DNA from 3 places in the Candidatus Thiodiazotropha sp. AKAK3 genome. Region 1 is predicted to be linked to each of the others. Evidence: predicted binding sites of a transcription regulator. Region 1 holds the regulator's gene; each other region holds the start of a gene.
What was found. Region 1 encodes sigma-54, which starts transcription at its own class of promoters, with help from an activator protein. Its sites were predicted from a motif close to TGGCANGNTNCNTGCTT; they were not measured.

Region 2: a site for sigma-54 is predicted at 4,313-4,329, ahead of AC4IE7_RS00040 (flagellar basal body rod protein FlgF). Genes of this name have one in related genera too.
Region 3: a site for sigma-54 is predicted at 4,626-4,642, ahead of glnA (glutamate--ammonia ligase). Genes of this name have one in related genera too.

What each region holds. Positions count from the first base shown of each region.
Region 1 is NZ_JBSYOQ010000024.1:51,843-59,685, forward strand. Features, by position in the region: gene lptB (LPS export ABC transporter ATP-binding protein) at 1-475, shown strand, start outside; gene AC4IE7_RS04095 (RNA polymerase factor sigma-54) at 683-2,167, shown strand; gene hpf (ribosome hibernation-promoting factor, HPF/YfiA family) at 2,337-2,672, shown strand; gene ptsN (PTS IIA-like nitrogen regulatory protein PtsN) at 2,693-3,163, shown strand; gene hprK (HPr(Ser) kinase/phosphatase) at 3,163-4,098, shown strand; gene rapZ (RNase adapter RapZ) at 4,283-5,149, shown strand; gene AC4IE7_RS04120 (PTS sugar transporter subunit IIA) at 5,146-5,544, shown strand; gene AC4IE7_RS04125 (HPr family phosphocarrier protein) at 5,553-5,822, shown strand; gene ptsP (phosphoenolpyruvate--protein phosphotransferase) at 5,819-7,552, shown strand.
Region 2 is NZ_JBSYOQ010000001.1:4,467-12,309, reverse strand. Features, by position in the region: gene AC4IE7_RS00060 (flagellar hook assembly protein FlgD) at 1-551, shown strand, start outside; gene flgE (flagellar hook protein FlgE) at 610-1,884, shown strand; gene AC4IE7_RS00050 (acetoin utilization protein AcuC) at 2,575-3,528, shown strand; gene AC4IE7_RS00045 (DUF2956 domain-containing protein) at 3,924-4,271, opposite strand; gene AC4IE7_RS00040 (flagellar basal body rod protein FlgF) at 4,380-5,120, shown strand; gene flgG (flagellar basal-body rod protein FlgG) at 5,185-5,970, shown strand; gene flgH (flagellar basal body L-ring protein FlgH) at 5,986-6,696, shown strand; gene AC4IE7_RS00025 (flagellar basal body P-ring protein FlgI) at 6,707-7,825, shown strand; gene flgJ (flagellar assembly peptidoglycan hydrolase FlgJ) at 7,825-7,843, shown strand, end outside.
Region 3 is NZ_JBSYOQ010000059.1:116,501-124,343, reverse strand. Features, by position in the region: gene ntrC (nitrogen regulation protein NR(I)) at 1-1,039, opposite strand, end outside; gene glnL (nitrogen regulation protein NR(II)) at 1,032-2,081, opposite strand; gene AC4IE7_RS15110 (DUF4124 domain-containing protein) at 2,500-3,003, opposite strand; gene glnA (glutamate--ammonia ligase) at 3,115-4,521, opposite strand; gene AC4IE7_RS15100 (cation diffusion facilitator family transporter) at 4,863-5,999, opposite strand; gene AC4IE7_RS15095 (sulfurtransferase TusA family protein) at 6,005-6,244, opposite strand; gene AC4IE7_RS15090 (tRNA (5-methylaminomethyl-2-thiouridylate)-methyltransferase) at 6,232-7,275, opposite strand; gene AC4IE7_RS15085 (DUF2780 domain-containing protein) at 7,473-7,843, shown strand, end outside.

The sequences.
Region 1 (7,843 bases):
CCAGGAGCCCTCTGTTTTCAGGCGGCTCAATACAGCGCAGAATATATTGGCGATACTGGAAAATCGAAAGGATCTGGACGCGCAAGCAAGAAGAGCGCATTGTGACCGGCTTTTGGAAGAGTTCGGTATCGAACATTTGAGAGAGAGTATGGCTATGAGCCTCTCAGGTGGAGAGCGACGCCGCCTGGAGATTGCCCGTGCGCTTTCAATGGAGCCCGCATTCATTTTGTTGGATGAGCCATTTGCAGGTGTCGACCCAATTGCGGTTATCGATATTAAAAGAATCATTCAACATCTTAGAGAATTAAAGATTGGGGTGTTGATTACCGACCATAATGTTAGAGAGACTCTTGATATTTGTGATAGAGCCTACATCATTAATACTGGTAAGGTATTGGCGGAAGGAACCACCGAGGAGATCCTCGATAACCAGGAGGTACGTAGTGTTTATCTGGGCGAAAATTTTACTATGTAAGGCTATGTTTATGTTTTTTCATGGATTATGTGATTTAAGAGTAGAGATGATGACTACTCGTCAGCTGACAAAATGAAGGTTAAAGTATGAGGCAGAATTATATTCAAACGAAACAAATACCAAGAATTATTCCGTGAACGGCATTTATTAGCTAGAATGAATATAAAGACATACAAATAACATACCAGGTTTAAAGATATCTCTGCTATGAAGCAGGCTCTACAGCTCCGGCTCGGACAACATTTAACAATGACACCTCAGTTGCAGCAGGCAATACGCCTGTTGCAATTGTCTGCGCTCGACCTGAGTCAGGAGGTGCAGGAGGTTCTTGAAACAAACCCCATGCTGGAGGGTGAAGAGGAGTTTAGTCAGCAGACTCAAAAAGAAGAAGCTAGTCAAGAGAGCTCTGATCAGAGTTCAGACAATAAAGAGTCTTTGAGCTCCAACGATATCAACAACGAGCGGGAAATTCAGACCGACAGTAGCCAGATCACAGAAGACCTGCCCGTTGATAGTGAATGGGCTGACGTATACGACAGTTATCTTCCCCCATCGAGCAGTGGTAGTGAATCTGCAGACAATGACTATCTGGTTCAGCGCAGTGGCGCGATCACTTTGCATGACCACCTGGTCTGGCAGATGACACTGACCCCATTCACTGAGCAGGATATTCTGATTGCCACTAACCTCATCGACAGTATTGATGAGGATGGATATTTCAAAGGTGATCTCCAGGAGATCCTGGTTTCCCTGAATGATGAGGAGATGACTCTGGAGGATGTAGAGGCAGTACTTCATCGTATCCAGGCTTTCGACCCTCCGGGGGTTGGTGCTCAGGGTGCTCAGGACTGCCTTCTAATTCAACTTCGGCAACTTCCTGAAAAAACACCCTATTTGGATTTGGCGATCAGACTCTGTCGCGACCATTTCAACTTGCTCTCTGCACAGGATCAGAATCAGATCATGCGACGAATGAAGGTTGATCAGGACGACCTGATGGCTATCATGCAGTTGATCAGGACGCTCAATCCTCACCCTGGCACAGCGATCGCCAAAAGCGAGCCTCAGTATGTGATTCCTGATGTATTCGTCAGCAAGCGCAATAATCGCTGGGTTGTGGAGCTAAATGGTGAGGTTACGCCTAAACTAAGGGTAAACAACGACTATGCCAGTCTGATCAAGCGTGCGGATCAGAGTGATGACAATACTTTCCTGAAAAACCACCTGCAGGAAGCGCGTTGGTTCATCAAAAGCCTGATGAGTCGAAATGAGACTATTCTGCGTGTGGCGAGTAAGATTGTTGAATATCAGCGGGGCTTTTTTGAACATGGCGAAGAGGCTATGAAGCCACTGGTTTTACGGGATATCGCTGAGGCTCTGGAGATGCACGAGTCGACCATATCCAGGGTGACAACCCAGAAGTATATGCATACCCCCAGGGGTACGCTGGAGTTTAAATATTTCTTCTCCAGCCATGTGAACACAAGTGCAGGGGGTGAGTGCTCCTCCACTGCTATACGTGCGCTGATAAAAAAATTGATTGCTGCAGAGAATACAAACAAACCTCTCAGCGATAACAAAATCGCCGCCATATTGTCGGAACAGGGTATAAAAGTGGCCCGCCGAACGGTGGCAAAATACCGCGAGTCGATGAGTATCCCACCATCGAACGAGCGTAAGCGACTGATGTAGGTGAAGTGAATTATCGGAGTGGCTATCATTCATGCTTGATATGCTTACTGAACCGGAGCGGTTTCAGATAAAAGTGGATTCATGAATGAGTTGCTGTAAAAATGCCCCGGCGTTACTTCACCGCCTCAGTTAGAGTGATGAGCCAACTCATCTAAGACAGGAGAAAATTATGCAGATAAGCGTTACCGGTCATCATGTGGAAGTTACCGATGCCTTGAAAAGCTATGTAGATAATAAGTTCGAACGTCTTGAGAGGCATTTTGATAATGTAATCAATGTACATGTCATCTTGAGCGTAGAAAAGCTGAGGCAAAAGGCAGAGGCCACCATGCAAGTGAACGGTGCCAGCGTATTCGCTGATGCAGTACAGGAAGATATGTATGCGGCCATTGATGGGCTTACCGATAAGCTGGATAGGCAAGTCATAAAGCATAAAGAAAAGATGCAGAGTCACCGTGCCGGTAGTGGCGCGAAGTACGCTGTAAGTAGCAGTAGTTCAGAATAGATAAAACTGGCGAGGTCTCCATGTTTCCCGACGGATTTCTGCTTGAGGAACGGATCGGCTGCAGTGTGGAGGCAGCCAGTAAAAAACGTGTCCTGGAGCAGCTTGGCCAAAGATTGGCCAATTCTGCTCCTGGTCTCACACAGGATACTGTGTTTGATGCATTGCTTGAGCGTGAACGTTTAGGCAGCACTGGACTGGGCAAAGGAATAGCGCTACCCCATGCGCGAATGTCACAGATAACACAATCCACCGCAGCATTTATTCAGCTGCCTTCAGGGGTCGATTTTGATGCGATCGACAGCCAACCGGTGGATCTTGCCTTTGCCATGCTGGTTCCTGAGGAGGCAACTGAAGCCCATCTGCAACTACTGGCAAAATTGGCCAGGATGTTTGATGACCCTCCATTCTGCTCGGCACTGCGTGAAGCGGAAACAACGCAGCAACTGTTTCAGTTAATCCGGCAGCGAGAAGCGGCGATAACGTCAGTTTAATGCCCACCAACTACACCATTCGCGATCTTTTCGACGAATTTGCCAGCGAACTTTCACTGAGCTGGAATGGTGATGGTGATGAAAAAACAATAGAGTTGGACAGTGAGTCGCCCCACGGTCAACAACCTGTGGGACCACTGAATCTGATTCGACCCAATCAAATTCAAGTGATTGGTCCTCCTGAGCAGAAACATCTACAGAGCAGCGGTGAAGAAAAATACCGGGAATCTCTGAGGGCGCTTTTTACCACCTCTCCTCTGGCGCTGATATTTACTGATGGTCTAAAGCCTCAACAGAGCTGCCTTGAATTGGCAGAAAAGAACAGAACTGCACTCATGTTCACCCCGAAAGGTGACAACTATGTAATCCATCGACTGCTGGAGAAATTCAGTCTTCCAGTGGGTGAGACGCTGTTGTTACATGGGGTCTATATGGAAGTTTTAGGTAAGGGTGTACTGCTTAGTGGAGATCCGGCAATCGGAAAAAGTGAGCTGGCCCTGGCTCTGATTTCGCGGGGGCATCGTCTTGTGGCTGATGATGCAACAGAGTTTTATAAAACCGGCGGTAAGACCTTGAGCGGTCGCTGTCCCAAGGTACTGCAGGACTTCCTCGAAGTTCGTGGATTGGGGCTGATTAATGTGCGTGCGATCTTTGGTAACAGTGCTATAAAGCCAGAGAAGCAGCTACACTTAATAATCGATTTGCTGCACTTTGATGATAAAAAATTAGATGACATGGATCGCCTGGAAGGTTGTCATTCCCATCGAACATTGCTGGGAGTTGAGGTGCCGCAGACGAGCCTGCCTGTTGCAGCAGGTAGAAATCTGGCAATCCTGGTGGAGACGGCTGTACGACAACATCTGCTGAAGATGGATGGGTACAACGCGACCGAGGATTTTATCGAACGTCAGAAAAACTATATAGATCAGGCTTAGCCTACTCTCATTGATGTGTGCAGGATGAATATGCTGAGGGTAAACTCAGCTGGGCAAGGTATCCCTATCTGCTTTGTCGATATTCCTGTTAACTTGTTTACAAAAAAGGTAATTACCTCCTGCGATCTGGCGATGTTACCGAGCTGGATTCGGGTAAAACACTAGTTTCAAGAGTCTGAACAGAATGGCAAATGAGATAAAACTTCAGATTGTTACAGGGCTCTCCGGCTCAGGAAAGACCATTGCTCTGCATACCCTGGAGGATATGGGGTACTACTGCATTGATAATCTTCCGGTCTCGCTTTTGGTTTCAGTATCCGATTATTTGAACGGTGAACCTGAGGAGATCTTCAATAAAACTGCAGTAGGTATTGATGCACGCAGCCAACCAAGTCAGATCTCAAGTCTGCCGGCAGTGGTGGAGAACATTCGTCAGCGTGGTATTAATTGCAATATGTTGTTTCTCGATGCCCAGCTGGATACGTTGATCAAGCGTTTTAGCGAGACCCGGCGTAAACATCCCTTGAGCAACCAGCAACGCTCCCTCAGTGAGGCGATTCAACATGAGCGAGAACTTCTGCAGCCGTTGAGTGAAGCGGCGAATCTCAGAATAGATACCACTCACAGTAACGTACATGAGTTACGAGACCTGGTTCGTAATCGAATCGATGGTGAGAATGGGCAGGTTTCAATTCTGTTTGAGTCCTTCGGATTCAAGCACGGGCTGCCTCGAGATGTGGACTATTTGTTCGATGTGCGGTGTTTACCCAACCCCTATTGGCAGACTGAATTACGTACCTTTACCGGATTGGATCAGCCTGTTGCTGAATATCTTAATGCTCAGAATGAGACCAACCTCATGGTGTCAGACCTGATCAGCTTTCTATCCCGTTGGATTCCCGCTTTCGAAGCAGATGGGCGCAGCTATTTAACCATCGCTATCGGTTGTACAGGTGGGCAACATCGTTCTGTGTATGTTGTTGAACAGTTATATCGACATTTTAAGGATGCAGGTTTGCAAGTCATGTCTCGCCATCGTGAGTTGTCATGAGCATTGGGTTGTTATTGATAACCCATTCTCAAATTGGTGATGCTCTGCTTGAGACAGCAAATAAGATGTTCAATGGTGCGCTGTTGTCTGTTGAAACATTAACTGTGTCGACTGACTGCAATCCTGATCAAATTAAAACTCAGGCCCGTAAAGCAGTGGATAGTCTTGATGAAGGGGATGGCGTGTTGGTGTTTACCGATATGTATGGCTCCACACCCAGCAATATTGCTTATAGTCTGGCTGAGTCAGATCGAGTGAACGTGGTATCAGGGCTTAATCTGCCGATGTTGATTCGTACGCTCAATTATCAGGATCTCGACCTTAAATCACTAACGGAAAAAGCCGTCAGTGGTGGCAGGGATGGGATTCATTGCTGTAAAAGCCCACTAAAATAGTATTAATCATGCTTGAAAAAGAGATAGAAATAGTAAACAAACTTGGATTGCATGCCCGTGCTGCAGCAAAGCTAGTCAGCTGCGCCAATGGTTACGACAGTAACGTATTTTTGAACCGAAATGGTCAACGGGTTAATGGTAAAAGCATTATGGGTGTGATGATGCTTGCAGCAAATAAAGGCTCTGTATTGAAGCTCGAAATCGATGGCAACGATGAACAGCAGGCGATGGAGGCATTAATAGTTCTCATCAACAATAAGTTTGGGGAGGAACAATGACGCTCTCCTGTCAGGGCATCGGTATCAAGACGACCCGCGAGGTCGCAATTGGTGATGCCTACCTTTTACAGCAAGGCGTACCGGAGATCACTCATCGAGAGATTACCAGGGATCGGATTAATGCCGAGGTAGAGCGTTTTGAAACGGCCTTGCTGACCACCACCAGTCATTTACGTTCAGTACGCAACCTGATCCCTGAGGATACTGCCCAGGATATCAGCGAGTTTATTGATACTCATCTGTTGATGCTGGAGGACAATGCCATCAGTCAGGCAACCATAAGCCTGATCCAGGAGAAGTTATACACCGCTGAGTGGGCATTGCAGGTACGGCGAGATGAGCTGGTTAGGGTCTTCGATGAGATGGACGACCCCTATCTGCGTACCCGCAAAGATGATGTGAATCATGTTGTGGGGCACGTGCAATTTGTTTTGGCCGGTGGAGAACCTGAACAGAGGGGTGATCTCAAAGGGCGGGTCATCGTGGCACGGGATCTGACCCCTGCTGAAACTATCATGATGAAAAATCAGGGGGTTGCCGCATTTATCACCGAGTATGGTGGGCCGCTCTCCCACACCGCAATCCTGGCACGCAGTCTGGGTATTCCTGCTGTAGTGGGTATTCACCAGGCAACCGTTCTGTTTCGACAGGGAGAGCCGCTGGTTGTTGATGGCGCACAGGGTGTTGTGCTGGCTGATCCTACCGAACGAATCCTGGATTACTACCGGCAGCGAATAGAGACCCGCCGAAGAAGAGAGGTAGAGCTTCGCCAGCAGGTAGACCTGCCTGCTCTGACTACAGACGGCGATCAGATATTTCTCTATGCCAATATTGAGCTTCCAGAAGACATCGGCATAACGATGGAAAACCGAGCAGATGGGGTGGGTCTGTTCCGCACTGAATTTCTCTATATGAATCGTAGCGAACCCCCGACTGAAGCTGAGCAGTTGGATGTCTATATCGCTGCTGTAAGAGGATTGGGCGGTATTCCGCTCACGATACGTACACTCGACCTGGGGGTGGACAAGACCACGGGCGCAATCGCCGAATCGAGTTGCATGCCATCCATCAACCCAGCACTGGGGCTGCGGGCGATCAGGCTCTGCCTGAAGGAGCCTGAACTGTTTGTGCCACAGCTGAGAGCTATTCTCCGCGCATCTGCAGAGGGGCCGGTTCGACTGATGATACCGATGCTCTCTGGGATTAAAGAGTTAAAGCAGGTTTTGGATATCATCGACAAAACCAAGCATGAGCTGACTGAAGAGGGAATCCCTTTCGATTCTGAGATTCCTGTCGGCGGTATGATAGAGGTTCCGGCTGCTGCGATTATAGCGGATCGTTTTGCCCAATTACTCGACTTTCTCTCGATAGGTACTAACGATCTGATTCAATACACCCTTGCGGTGGACAGAATGGATGAAGAGGTCAATTTTCTTTTCGATCCGCTGCACCCGGCTGTGCTGTCACTGATTCAAAATACCATTGATGCAGCTCGTCAGGCAGATATACCAGTCAGTATGTGTGGCGAGATGGCAGGTGATCCGCGTTATGTAAGGTTATTGATCGGGATGGGATTACGCGAACTCAGCATGCAGCCCAGTGCCCTGCTTGAGAGCAGAGAGTTGATCCGCCAGAGTAACCTGACAGATCTCAAGCAGAGAACTGATCTCTTTTTTGAGCAGCTGGGTGAGAGTGATGATGAGCAGCTGTTCGATAAGCTGTTTGTATAATAAAAAGCGCTCATAAGATGATATTTAGCTGCACATGAAACTCATCTAATTAGTTTTCAAGCGTTGATAATTGTTTATCTATTACCAGCAACTAATCGCAAGATATAGCCAACCCTACTACCTATCACAATGAGAGAGTCAGATACCATCTCTCCCTTACCTTCCGTAGGGTGGGGCCATGCCCCACCATATATGGTGGGAAATAGTGATAAGTTGCAGAGAAGTTCATTCAAGATCCAGAGTGATCATCCACTATTTGTCTACTTCTAACCTATTTGGTGGGGCATGGCC
Region 2 (7,843 bases), on a different contig from region 1:
TGACTCATCAGGATCCATTCAAGCCGATGGAAAATTCAGAGATGGCAACCCAGGTCTCTCAGTTTGCCACAGTATCCGGGATCGGTGATCTCAACAGCTCATTCAACGAACTGCGCGGGGCACTGACCTCCAATCAGGCACTGCAAGCAGCCACACTGGTTGGTAGAGATGTGTTGGTTGAAAGTGATATTGGTGTGCTGGCAGAAGGCGAGCCTCTGCAAGGCAGTGTCGTTCTTCCCTCTTCAGCAAGTGATGTACGGATAAGGATCACTAACAGTACCGGTGAGTTGGTGAGAGAGCTTCCTTTGGGAACCCACGAGTCGGGACAGGTTGCATTCAGCTGGGACGGATATGACGACTCGGGTGAATATGCGGGTGATGGACTCTATCAGGTTAGTGCAGCAGCCAGTGTTGATGATGCAGAGATGGCGCCTGCTGTATTGGTGTCAGCGAATGTGGAGAGTGTCAATCTTAGTGGACAGGGCGGTATTCAACTCAACCTGGATGGGTTGGGGCAAGTCTCTATGAATGATGTTGTTCAGATTCAATAGGTAATCAGTTTCAGACTGAAGGGTTATGGCCATTCAGTGATTTGACAGGAGAAATAAGATGGCATTTCGTATTGCACTAAGTGGTCTGGATGCAGCTTCCACCGACTTGGAAGTAACCGGTCACAATGTGGCTAATGCAAGTACTGTTGGCTTTAAACAGTCCCGAGCAGAGTTTGCAGATATCTATGCTAACTCAATCAGTGATGTCAGCAGTTCTGTACCTGGTCGAGGTGTTCGGGTTACCCGGGTTGCACAACAGTTTTCTCAGGGTAGCACAGAGTTTACCTCAAATAATCTGGATATGGCGATCAACGGCGAAGGCTTCTATGTAATGGAAGATTCTGCCGGTGATCGAGCTTATACGAGAGCTGGTGCATTTACGGTAGATCGTGACGGTAATGTAGTTGATCATACTGGGTCAAGATTGCAGGTCTTCCCCCGCATTGGCACAACCGGTAGCTTGTACAATACTGGCTCAACAGTTGATTTAAATCTGCCTGTGGTCTCAGGTACACCGCAACCTACCACTAATATTGAAACGACCCTGAATTTAAGCGCATCAGAACAACCGCCTACTGCGGTTTTGGATCCTACTGCTGCAGGTTTTACTTTTCCACCAGATCCATTGAGTTACAACCACTCTACTGCTACCACAATTTATGATTCACTTGGTACGGCACACACAGCGACAATGTTTTATGTCAAAGTGGCAGATAATCAGTGGAACGCCTTCTCATTCGTTGACGGTAACAATGTGACCGTTGGTGGTAATGCGTTTGCTGATGTTCAGTTTACAACTACCGGTGCCTTGGCGACAGCAACAGGGGATGTTGATGCTTCTGGTAATATCACCATCGATGATTTTAACCCTGGTGGCGGTGCAGCAGACATCAGTGGCCTGACCTTTGACTACAGCTCTACATCCCAATTCGGTTCGGGGTTTTCAGTGAATGAACTATCCCAGGATGGTTATACCTCAGGTCGTCTGAGTGGTGTGGAGGTGGATGATAGTGGCGTTGTTTTTGCGCGTTTTACCAATGGCCAATCGGAGCCACTGGGAAAGATTGCTTTGGCGCGGTTTACCAATAACCAGGGTCTCCGTCAGATTGGTGATACCAGCTGGTCTGAATCCTTTGCCTCGGGTGATGTTCAGATTGGTGAGCCTGGTACTGGTAGTTTCGGGTTAATCCAATCAGGTGCGCTGGAGAACTCCAACGTTGATTTGGCCAAGCAATTGGTTAATCTGATAACGGCACAACGTAACTTTCAGGCGAATGCCCAGGTCATCACCACCGCTGATGCTGTGACTCAGACTGTAATCAATATAAGATAGTCTTCGATTAGTGTTAGCAGGCCTTAAAACTCTCAGGGTGCGGTCCAGCCGCACCTTCGAGAGAACCAATTAAAATTCTACTGACTTGATCAGGCTATTGAATACGCAGCAATAACATCTCCCTTTCAATTTTATCCGCTTCAAGCAGCGATTTATAACCACAAAATTATTCATAACTCGTATCACAGCTGTCCTATTACTTTAACTATTACGGTTGTAACTGATTCATTGCTGTTGGTTTCTATTGTTGATTGAGAATAGAGACATGAAAAAGCATCATAAAGCAGAGGGGGACGGCTAGAAAAAACTTACAAGTCATCAGTATCTTAAATAGGTGGAGAGAGGGGCCGGGGGAGAATGAATACCCTATTTTCCCCAACAATCAGCAAGATAAATATGAACGATCAGTGCGGTTTTTTTTCAACCACATGTAACGCTTCGCGTACACCCTCTCCCCAACCCCTCTCCCGTAAAGGGAGAGGGGCTTTCAGAGTTGTTCTGAGAAGATTGAAAGTTAATGGAGCAGCAGTGAACTGGTATATGATTAGTTCAGAATCTGGCCTTATATTGGATGCAAGATATAGGCTAAGCCTAACATCCTTTTTGTGTGTCGATCACTCTTGCTGATACTCAGTTTCTACACCACACTATCATTAACTACTTTCCTGATAAGAGTGTGAATTGGAACTCATGGTCGAAAAACCGGTAACCCTCTATTTCGGCGACTCACTCGGTCGATATGGTTTTGGTGATGGGCACCCCTTTGGCCCGGATCGTATCCATGCGTTTTGGAAAGAGACAGTAAAACGGGGACTGGATAAAGAGGTAACCATTGCTACCCCACAACAGTGCAGTGATAGACCGCTGCTGGCATTTCATACCGAGTCTTATATAGACCGGGTGAAAAAACAGTCAGTCACTGGCAGCGGTTATCTGGACCAGGGCGATACACCTGCCTTCGAAGGGGTTTACGAGGCGGCATGTACAGTGGTTGGTTCAGTGTTGGAAGGTATACAAGGAATGCTATCCGGTGAGCATCCCAAGGTATTTGTCCCCATTGCAGGTCTGCACCATGCCAGACGGGACGAAGCTGCCGGATTCTGCGTCTTCAATGATGCCGGTGTATTGATTGAGAATCTTAGACTGAACCAGGGAATCAAGCGAATAGCTTATGTCGATATCGACGCCCATCATGGTGATGGCGTCTTCTATGCCTTTGAATCAGACCCGGATCTGATCTATGCCGATATCCATGAAGATGGTCGCTTTCTTTATCCAGGCACTGGTGCAGTTGAAGAGACGGGGAAGGGCAAGGCAAAAGGTAGCAAACTCAATATCCCGATGCCACCATTTGCCGATGACGACCTGTTCTACAAAGTCTGGCCTGCAGTTGAGGATTTTGTGCGTAAGGGTAGACCTGAGTTGATCATCCTCCAGGCAGGTGCAGACAGTATTGAGGGTGATCCCATCACCCATATGGCTTTTACACCAGCGGCTCATGCTTATGCTGCGAAAAGATTATGCGAAGTTGCCAACGAACTATGTGAAGGCCGTTTTATTGCATTGGGTGGGGGTGGCTATAACCGTACCAATCTTGCTTTGGCCTGGAATGATGTGATCAATGCGATGGTTCAAACGGGGTAAATGGAACGGTCTGCCGAGTGGAAGCTGAAGCAACCGGCAGGCTGAAATCCTCTGATTGGTACAGTTTATACGTTACACCACACAAGCGATGTAGGGTGCGGCCCTGCCGCACCATGCCCAACTTGATCGAAACCAGTTGATGAGCAGCTAGGCAATAGTGCTGTTGACTATACTCAGAATGAATCTGTAGGGCGGTCGCAGGTTGATCTGCTATTCACCATAGTTGGAGGCGTTAATACTTTTAACGGTGGTGAGGTTGCATCTTTATGGCAGTGGTATGAAATTGTCTCTGTTTCATTCGGGATCCAGATTAATTAACCTTTTTTGGTGGGGCATGGCCCCACCCTACCTGTGGGTGATATTTTGGTCTGGTTGGTAACATGAGGGTAGCTTTGTTATTTCGAAAAAAGGGTGAGATAGATGCCAAAACCAATCCAGGAGAGTATCAGTAATATCCAAGGGAGCCAGTTGACCGGTTTCTGCTCTGTTATTGGTGTCACTGGCTGTTCTGATTGATTCTCTGGAGCCTGATTGCTTTTCTGCTCTTTTTTCTTTCGCTTATCCATCTCCCGCAGCTTGGCTTTGTGCTGCTTTTTATACTGATCAATACCTTTTTGTATGCCGCTGGCAATCAGCTTGGTCTGCTCCTTGGTTTGACCGGGACGCTGGGTGGCTCGGGCGATCTGCATGGCCTCGTTCCTGGTCTCTTCAGAGGGTTTCTGGTTATTTGTACTTTTAGCCATTGTTTTGCCGCTTAATCGATAATGTCTCCATTATCACTGATTGGTTCGCTTATTGCATTGTTACTGTCATAGACAAGTAAGTGACGATTTTAAGAGAGGAGCCAACCCATGGATCGCATGCTATACGTCGCCATGAGCGGAGCAAAAGAGACATTGATGGCCCAGGCGAGTAATTCCAATAACCTGGCCAATGTGAACACGCCAGGATTTATGGAAGATCTCAACCAATTCCGCAGTATGCCTGTGTTTGGCGCCGGTTATCCCACTCGGGTCTATGCCCTGGACGAGCGTCCGGACATCAATTTTGACAAGGGCAGTCTGCACTCAACGGGTAATCCGCTGGATGTGGCCGTTAATGGCAAGGGTTATTTCGCAGTTCAGGCAGCGGATGGCTCTGAGGCCTATAGCCGCCGGGGTGATCTGAAAGTGGATGCCAACGGCCTGGTCACCAACGGCCAGGGTTTGCCGGTGATCGGCAACAGTGGACCGCTTGCCTTGCCGCCTTTTGAGCGTCTGGAGATTGCGCCGGACGGTACTATCACCATTCTTCCCGAAGGCTCAACTCCCGAGGCATTGGCCATAGTTGATCGTATCAAGATGGTCAATCCTCCGGGGGATGCGCTTTATAAGGGTGAAGATGGTCTGCTGCATCTGCAAGAGGGTGGTGAGGCAGACGCTGATGCCGCGACACAGCTGGTCTCTGGGCACATTGAGAGCAGTAATGTGAACGTCGCAGATGCCCTGGTGAATATGATTGAGCTTTCGCGAAAATTCGAAATGCAGGTGAAGATGATGAAGACGGCGGAAGAGATGGATAACGCTTCTGCCAGTCTGATGAACATGAGTTGATGTTGGCAGGTAAATTGCAGCTTAACTATTGAATAGATGATTATATTGCTACGAGGAAGAGACTATGTACCCGGCACTCTGGATCGCTAAAACCGGATTGGATGCACAACAGACCAATATGTCTGTTATCTCCAACAACCTCGCTAACGTCAACACTACTGGCTTCAAACGTGACCGGGCTGTCTTCAACGATCTGATTTATCAGAACCTGAGACAGGTGGGTGCTCAATCATCCGAGAATACTGAGTTGCCATCCGGTCTTATGGTAGGTACCGGGGTACGAGTTGTCGCATCACAAAAAGAGCACAGTCAGGGCAACATCGTTCAGACCGGTAACTCTTTGGATGTGGCGATTCAAGGTAAAGGCTATTTTCAGGTGCTGCATCCGGACGGGAATGTGGTCTATAGCCGGGATGGTACATTCAGTCTGACAGCAGACGGAAATATCGTTACCCCCAACGGCTATGAGCTTCAGCCCGCAATGACTGTACCGAGCAATGCCACCAGTTTGACTGTTGGTTCAGATGGTGTGGTCTCGGCTCTGGTTTCCGGTAACAGCACACCGACCCAGATTGGACAGATCGAGTTGGGTTACTTTGTTAATCCCCAGGGACTTGAGCCTATTGGCGATAACCTCTTTCGAGAGACCAATGCCAGTGGTGGGGTCAACACTGCGATACCTGGTAGTGACAGTACCGGTACTTTGATTCAGGGGGCGTTAGAGAGCTCGAATGTGAATGTTGTGGAAGAGCTGGTGAATATGATCGAGACACAGCGGGCCTACGAGATGAACTCCAAGGCTATCTCCACCACTGACGAAATGCTCTCCTACGTCAATCAGCAACTTTAACGGGATACCAGGCTGATGGGCAGACTGCATAAAATATCTTGGCTGGTTCTACTGATGTTGGTTATGGTCGGTTGCCAGAACAGCAACCCGGTCAGAGATGCCGCTTATGCACCGATCCGACCTGTTGTACCGCCACAGGCACCCACCGGTAACGGGGCGATCTACCAGTCAGGCTATGAACAGGCCTGGTTCGAAGACAGGCGTGCTCGCCGGGTAGGGGATCTGCTTACCGTACAACTGGTTGAGAGCACTCAGGCAAACAAGTCCGCTTCAACAACAACCGCCAAAAGTTCCAGCACCAGTATGACCAATCCTGTGCTGTTTGGTCAGGCGATGCAGTTCAATGTTCCCGGTTTTATGCCTATTGCCAATAATAAGGATGTCAATCTGGGATTCGACCTCTCCGCAGCCAATGATTTCTCTGGTGACGGCAGCGCATCTCAAAGTAATGCTTTGAGTGGCAGTATCACCGTATCGGTTATCGAGGTGTTGCCTAACCGCAATCTCTATGTTCGTGGTGAAAAGCGTATCGGTATCAATCAGGGTACAGAGTATGTCAGGCTCTCCGGCATTGTTCGCCCAAGCGACATAACCCCAAGCAATACCGTTAACTCAACCCGTATTGCCGATCCGACAATCACCTATAAAGGCGAAGGCGCACTGGCTGACGCAAACTCCATGGGCTGGTTATCACGCTTCTTTAACAGTGTGCTCTCTCCCTTCTGAGGTATCTGAGATGAAAACGCTCTTGAAACAATCCCTGCTGGTTATAACCATCATGCTGATTACAGTTCAGCCGCTGTTGGCAGAGCGAATCAAGGATCTGGCCTCTATCCAGGGTGTGCGTAACAACCAGCTTATTGGTTATGGTCTGGTAGTAGGGCTGAATGGAACCGGTGATAAAGATACCGACTCTCCCTATACCATCAACAGCCTGAAGAATCTGCTTTCTCAATTGGGTGTGCAGATACCTGATGGGGTCAATATCAAGCCTAAAAACGTCGCAGCAGTAATTGTTCATGGTGATCTTCCCCCCTTTAGTAAGGTTGGACAGAAGCTTGATATTACCGTCTCTTCTCTGGGTAATGCGAAGAGTCTGCGTGGTGGCACTCTGTTAATGACACCATTGAAAGGTGCAGATGGAAACAACTACGCCCTGGCTCAGGGTAACCTGGTGGTGGGTGGATTGAGCGCAGAGGGACAGGACGGTTCAAAACTAACCGTAAACATACCCAGTGCCGGTCGTATTCCGAATGGTGCAACTGTCGAGCGGGAAGTGCCAAATGCCTTCAATAAGGCGCCGATGTTAACCCTGAATCTTAATGATGGTGATTTCACTACAGCAATGCGTGTTGCTGAGTCGATCAATCTGACCATCGGCCCAGGCACAGCAAAGGCGGTCGATTCAACTTCTATCCGCGTAAATGCGCCGCTCGATCCAGGTCAGAAAGTAACCTTTATCTCCATGCTCGAAGAGTTGGAAGTCAAACCTGGGGTTGCCTCCGCGAAGGTGATTATCAACTCCCGCACCGGTACGGTAGTCATCAATAATCAGGTTCGGGTCTATCCTGCTGCCGTCTCCCATGGCAACCTGGTGGTCAGCATCAGCGAAGATCCCGCAGTTTCTCAACCTGCGCCATTTTCTCGTGGCGGCAATACCGAAGTTGTTCCTCAAAGTCAGGTTACCATTACCGAAGAGGGCTCAAACCACATGTTTCTCTTCAATCCCGGTGCTTCTCTGGATGAGGTGGTTCGGGCTGTCAATCAGGTCGGAGCTGCACCGAGTGATCTGGTGGCAATTCTTGAAGCACTGAAAGAGGCGGGGGCACTGCGTGCTGAGTTGCTGGTGATCTGATGAACAGTGTTGCACCCT
Region 3 (7,843 bases), on a different contig from region 1:
CTTCTGTCTCAGGTAGCAATAGCTTTGAATCCACGGCCAGCTCTTCTGCAGCTGACTTAAGAAAATGGCCCATTAGCAAAGGAATATCTTCCCGACGCTGACGCAGCGACGGCAGATGAATACGGATTACATTGAGTCGATGAAAGAGGTCCTCACGAAAAGCACCTTCTTTCACCAGCCCTTCCAGATGTTGATGAGTCGCAGCGATAATTCTTACATCCACCTTCACCGGCTCATGGCCTCCGACACGATAGAATTCACCATCGGCAAGCACACGCAGGAGTCTTGTCTGCAACTCCGCAGGCATGTCACCTATCTCATCCAGAAACAGGGTACCTGTATCTGCCTGTTCAAAACGTCCAACCCTACGAGTCTGTGCACCGGTAAAAGCACCCCGCTCATGTCCAAACAGTTCTGACTCCATTAAATCCTTGGGGATCGCTGCCATGTTGAGGGCGATAAATGGTCCTTCTGCACGACTGCTGTGACGGTGTAGAGCCTGGGCAACCAACTCTTTACCTGTTCCAGACTCACCATTGATCAATACCGTGATATTGGATCGAGCCAACCTGCCGATAGCACGAAACACCTCCTGCATGGCTGGCGCTTCACCGATGATCTCCATCGCACTCTCTTTAGCATCGATTTTAGGCTGCTCTTCAACCGTTAACTGCTGACGACAAGCCCTACGAATCTGCTGTACAGCATCGTCTACATCGAAAGGCTTGGGCAGATATTCAAAGGCACCACCATGATAAGCGGAGACGGCGCTCTCCAGATCCGAATGAGCCGTCATAATTATCACTGGCAGATTTGGGTAGCGAGCATGAAGCAGTTCCAATAACTCAAGCCCGTCCATACCCGGCATACGGATATCGGAAACGACCACATCTGGTTGCCCCTTATCCAATGAACTCAGCACACTGTCTGCGCTCTCAAAACTGGTCACCTCCATTTCAGCTTTTTCCAAGGTTTTTTCCAAAACCCATCGAATTGAGCGATCATCATCAATCACCCAAACCCGGCATGCTCTATCCATCTACCTGCTCCAAAGGAAGTAATACTCTAAATACTGTTTCACCAGGTTTACTGGTAAATTCGATCAATCCATGATGTCGGTTGATTAAGGTTTGGGATATGGAAAGACCAAGCCCCATACCTTCACTGCCAGAGACAAGGGGAAAGAACACCCGCTCTTGTAACTCCGGTGGAATTCCCGGACCGTTATCTGAGATTTCAATCGAGGCCACCAGTCGGTGGCGTATATTGCCAATAGTGAACTGTCGTAAAACCCGGCTATTGATTCCTACCACACCATTCGGGCCCGCAGCCCTTACAGCATTACGGACAATATTCAGAAATGCCTGGATTAACTGATCCATATCCCCTGTCATATCGGGAATACTTGGATCATAATTTTTGCTGATCACCAACTTCGCCCCTGTCTCTGCTTTGGTCAGACCACAAACCCGTTCCAGAACCTGGTGAATGTTAGTAGGCTTCATTTCAGGGATGCGATTTGGCCCAATCATTGTATTTACAAGGTTTTGAAGTCGATCAGCTTCCTCAATGATTATCTGGGTATATTCTGTCAGTGATTCATCGGGCAGCTCTCGTTCCAGCAGCTGAGCTGCGCCACGCAAACCACCCAGTGGATTTTTTATCTCGTGGGCCAAACCTTTCACCAGTGCTCTGCTGGCTTGATTTCGTGACAGGATCTGTTCCTCTCGAGTGATTCTCAGCTGTCTGTCTACCTGCTGTATTTCTACAAGAAATTCGTTCACAAACTGTCCAGAGCGTAAGGGAATTACCGTACAATCCACTGTAATCTCCCGCCCCTTCTGCAGTTGCAGCTGGTGTTCTCGCTCTGTAAATGGCTGTCCGGTCTCCAGTGAACGGTTTAAATTATTCCTCACTATCCCACTGGAGCAGTAGATCAGTTCAGCCGCTGGGTTCCCAACCATCTTCTTGGCACTTACACCAAACAACATCTCAGCTGATGAGTTGATGAAGAGCAGATTAAATTTACGATCGAAGAGCAGAATGGCTGTGCTCAAATTATCAAGCACTCGGCGCTCCATCGGAGAATTTGGATGATGTGGGTTCATGTCAAACTACCTGCAATAAGTACACCAACGATAGAGATAGGAGAGTGATCAACCATTTTTTTGCAGCTAACCTAACTAAAAGGCGCAGCTTCAGGTATTTCAATGGCGTTTCATGAACTACCGATCAACCAACTGAACTTGAATGCCCATAACTTTCTCTTTGTTATAGTGAGCAAAGCAGGTCTATTGCACTATTATAGTGCATCGATCACATTGACTGTTTGAATTTAACTGAAAATGGGACTGGGGCTTAATTGGAGAGGTCAAAAGTGTTGCTGGCTTTTACCAGAGGAAAAGGGGAGATCGGCGCATCATGAGCTACTGGTTGACCCAGCTGTAGACGCGTGAGTAATCAGCAGCTCTAAAGCAACCGTAAAACAGGGAAGAGGTATTACTCAACTTCAGCTTGGCGAAGATGGAAGGTGGTACTGCCAGTCTCTTTCATCTTATTACCCTCTGCATCGAGGATCTCAGCATTAAGGGTATGTGTGCCCCGACTGAGCTGCTGCAAAACCAGCTGCGAGGTTGTGATATCAGAGTCAAGTTTTCTACCATCCACATAGAGATGAATGATGTGACCGCTTCGCAGAGGAGGAGAGATGGAAAGACCAACGGAAACCGATCCTTCGGCACTGCGTATGGTCTCATCATTGCCCGGCTGAACAATGTCGAAATTGGTATATTCACCAGTAGCCGCAGCTTCGGACTCTTTATCCAGATTTTCCACATTCAGGGATGATTTTCTCTTTTCATCACTCACACGGATCTTCTCTGCGCCCGGTTGATAGGATTCAGAGTAGACGACCTCTCCATCCTCAGTAACCCATTTATAGACATCTCTGGCCATAAGCGGCTGAGAAAGCAGAAGAATAACTAATATGATTACGATACGCATAGTGCCAAGCATAGACATTCAGAGCAAAACTAACAAGCGACGAAGTTCGCAAAAAAAACGCCCCCCGATGAAGGGGGGCGTTTTAACTACACATCAACCCGGATTGTAATATCAGAGGCTGTAATACATATCAAATTCAGCAGGATGTGTGGTCATACGCATGGTGGTCACTTCTTCCATCTTCAGATCAATATAGCCATTGATCAGGTCATCAGTGAAAACGCCACCAGCTGTGAGGAAGTCACGATCTGCATCGAGTGCTTCCAGAGCCATATCAAGGCTATGACAAACTGTTGGAATGCTTGCAGCCTCTTCAGCTGGCAGATCATACAGATCCTTGTCCATTGCATCGCCAGGATGGATCTTGTTCTGGATACCGTCCAGGCCAGCCATCATCATGGCTGCGAAAGCCAGGTAGGGGTTGGCTGTTGGATCAGGGAAACGAACCTCAACACGGCGACCCTTAGGGCTTGATACCCATGGAATACGGATTGAAGCAGAGCGGTTACGTGCGGAGTAAGCCAGCATTACTGGTGCTTCAAAACCTGGAACCAGACGCTTGTAAGAGTTGGTAGAAGCATTGGTGAAAGCGTTCAGAGCGCGGGCATGCTTGATGATGCCGCCGATATAGTAGAGCGCAGTTTCAGACAGGCCACCATACTGATCACCTGCAAATACGTTCTCTCCACCTTTAGATAGGGATTGATGCACATGCATACCAGAGCCGTTGTCACCAACGATTGGCTTAGGCATGAAGGTCGCGGTTTTGCCGTAGGCGTGGGCAACATTCCAGGTACAGTATTTCTGTATCTGAACCCAGTCAGCTCTCTCTACAAGGGTACTGAAACGGGTACCGATCTCACATTGACCGGCAGTAGCAACTTCGTGATGGTGAACTTCAACAGGTACGCCCATCTCTTCCATGGCGAGGCACATGGCACCACGCAGGTCGTGCAGTGAATCTACTGGGGGTACTGGAAAGTAACCGCCTTTGACGCCGGGACGATGACCGATATTACCATCTTCATAGACACGCTCAGAGTTCCACTCAGCCTCTTCAGAGTCGATCTTCACCATGGAACCACTCATATCGACGCTCCAGCGAACATCGTCGAGCACGAAGAATTCTGGCTCTGGTCCAAAGAATGCAGCATCAGCAATTCCTGTTGATGCCAGATAGGCTTCTGCACGCTTGGCAACAGAACGAGGATCACGCTCGTAGCCCTGCATGGTGGCAGGCTCAAGAATATCACAGCGAATGTTCACCGTATTCTCGTCAGCGAAAGGATCGATGACTGCAGTGGCATCCTCAGGCATCAGAATCATGTCCGACTCATTAATACCTTTCCAGCCCGAGATGGATGAACCATCGAACATCTTGCCATCAGTGAACAGTTCTTCGTTGATCTCACTGACTGGCAGAGTAACGTGCTGCTCCTTACCGCGAGTATCGGTAAAGCGGAGATCAACGAATTTCACGTCATTGTCTTTGATCATCTTAAGGGCTTTCGAGGCCATCTCATTCTCCAAGAGTTTTGGTTTACACAATGCTGAGCAAGTATCAGCTACTCATTAGCTTTGGCGGCCAGGCAACTATACCAGACGCTTTGGAATACGCATTAGAGCATGAATCATGCCATGGGTAAAAACTGATAATGATAGCGAAATACTCACCTTTGGCTGCTAAGCCTAAGCAATAGAAATATTCTGCGAAATTAATAGGTTATTATATACAAAAAAGAAAACTGATACGGGTCCTTAGATTGGCTTCCTGCTAGCTATGAATTAGAAAAAAAGTACAAACCTGGAACGACGCACAATTGTAGTGCGTCCAATATTATCAATGCACCAGATTAGTGCTAACCAAACCAGACCTGAACCGTTCTGAACAGTTCAGATCCTTCAATGGCCTTTTGATAATCGGATTTCAGTTCACTCGCACTTTCACTTGACTTGAAACAGTGGCTCGGTAGATAGATATCCACATCAATTTTTCCTGACAGGTAGTGCAGCACTATGCGCATCCGCTCATCGAAACAGGCCATCTCAGACCAGTGGGAGAGTAGTAATTTTTCTGCTTCTTCTCGCAATGGCAATTTTGCACACGAGGGTCCGGCCTCATCATCTTCGGGATCGATGTGGACAGTAACATCCTCCAAAACATCGACACCATCAATCAATCCATACTGAACAACTTCTGCAATTCTATGCCCCTCGGAAACGCTCAACCAGGGATCAACCTGCACATGGACATCAGCAAGTGCATGCCCGCCCAGCTTCCTGGTACGCAACATATGTACATTGTTCACCCCGGAAACGCTGCCAATGACCTTGCGTATCTCTTCTAGTGACTCTTCCTCAAGCCCGGCATCTGCTAGTTCATGTAGTGCCTGCCAGCCGAGTTCCCAACCGATTTTCACTACCATCAAGCCAACCAGTACAGCTGCAATTGCGTCCAGATAGGGCAGGCCAAGGATGGTGCCTCCGATACCAACCAGAACCACAATGGAGGATACTGAATCACTGCGATGGTGCCAGGCGTTTGCCCGCAACAGATCTGAATTGATGAGATTTGCCAGATAACGGGTGTAGAAGAAGAGGGCTTCATTCGCCAGGATGGAGAACGCCGCCACATAGAGTGTCAGGGTTTCCGGTACCAGTAGTTCTTCAGGAGAGAAGAGGCGAAATACAGCATCCCAGACAATGCCAACCCCAACAGTGATCAGGAAACCGCCGAGTACTAAGGTGCCAACCGTCTCGAATCGCCCATGTCCATAAGGGTGCTCTTCATCCGGTTCCTCATTTGCATGACGTGCCGTGAACAGCACCAGGGCATCCGTCAGCAAATCAGAGAGAGAGTGAATGCCATCAGCGATCAATGATTGTGAGTGACCCAACCAACCGAAGAGTATTTTCAATAGCGCCAACACGCTGTTTGTGATGGCTCCCACAATCGCTGCCTTGCGGCTCATTTCATAGCGTTGATCACTTTTCATGATATCTACTCGCCCACAACCTCAACTACCACAATATACTCACCATCATCTGTTCGCGTCTCCACTACCCGGTGACCGTTGATCCTTGACCAGGCAGGAATATCGTTCAAAGCACCAGGATCGGTACAGACAGCTTCTACAAGCGCCCCAACCGGCAACGACTCGACCGCATTCTGCACCTTGATAACCGGCATTGGACAGAGCATTCGCCGGCAATCAATCTGATGACGATTCAAATCAGCCACTCTTTGGGTATCTCATGGGGTTTCAGGGGTACTGAATGTATATCACGGGAGTCACCGCTTTTATTGGTAAACTCCAAAATCACTTGATCAGCATCTCTACCCTGACTGTAGCGGGCAACCAGCCTACCGATCAACTCAACATCCGTATCAGATATCTCGCCATCTATAAGCGCCAGTGGGCCGCCGTGACTGGTTGTCTTGATGTGTGGAAAGCTTTTTCTGTACCCTTGCAGAAAATTCGCTTCTCCCTCTTCACGAGCAATGATCACTTTATAGTGAGGAGATGGACGCAGATGTCTACCGACCTTCAACAACATAATATCATCCATCTCATACTCACGACTGCCGCGGGCCTGCCATAGATCTTTCAATTTGACAGCATACTGCTCATCGGTAAGAAAACAGCAGCCACCTGCAGGTTGTGCATAGTCCTCAAAACCAAAACTGGCGGCAAGTGCCATTTGAGGTTTACGGCTGCGACCTGAGAAATCGAACAGCTGCTCACGATCCACCCAGCCTTCACGTTCAGGCAGAGTCTCCGGCAGATTTTTTGCGCAGAGAGGCCGCAACAAAAGATCATTGGCGCCAGACTCATCGGAAATGATCGGCATGGTCTCTTTTCGCTGTGACATCGGACGCTGACCAATTACCTCTCCGGTAATAATGAAATCGAAGCCTCTCTTCTGAATCCACTCATGGGCTTTGCGAACCATGAAGACCTTACAGTCGAGACAGGGGTTTAGATTGGCGCCATAACCATGCTTTGGCTTAGTCAGAACTTGTTTGTAATCTTCAACGATATCTTCAATGTGCAACTTCATACCCAGCTGTTCAGCGACCCAAAGGGCATTATTGCGCTTAGCCTTGTTCTGATCCTTTTTACGAATGGCATGAGTGTGCCCCTCTACACAGAAACCGGTAAAGAAGTTAATGCCTTCAACATGTATACCCTGCTCTTGAATGACGCGGGCAGCTAAAAGCGAGTCCAGCCCCCCGGAAATCAGTGCAACAGCCTTTCTTTGCTCACTCATGAGATATCATCATTAGCCAAAATGGCAATTATACCCTGAATCGTCCTGGCATAGGATGGGCAAAGGCTAGCGTAAAATTGGCTAAATACCCCATTTACGCTCTCAATCTGCAACACCCTTTTACAATTCAGGGAAACTACAAAACCCTTTTTGCGAATATAATGCCCATACATGAATATAAACCTGAGGAAGGAATAATGAAAAATTTCGCACGTACGCTTTTTGCAATCTCACTGCTTTTTTCCACCGCCACGGTCTTCGCAAATGATCTGTTGTCAGCACTCACCAGTCAGCTTGGGGTTAGTACGGAACAGGCCTCAGGTGGCGCAGGCTCCCTGTTTAAAATGGCTCAGAGCAATCTTTCAGAAGGAGATTTTTCGCAAATAGCTTCTGTTGTACCCGGTATTGAAGAGATGATGTCCGGCGCCCAGTCTTCAGGTAAAGAGTCTGGCGCAGTTGGTGCTGTTGCTTCAATGCTTGGGGATAACAGCTCAGCAGGAAATCTGGCTAACCTCGCCTCATCATTCGGTAATCTGGGTATGGATTCAGATATGGTCGGAAAATTTAT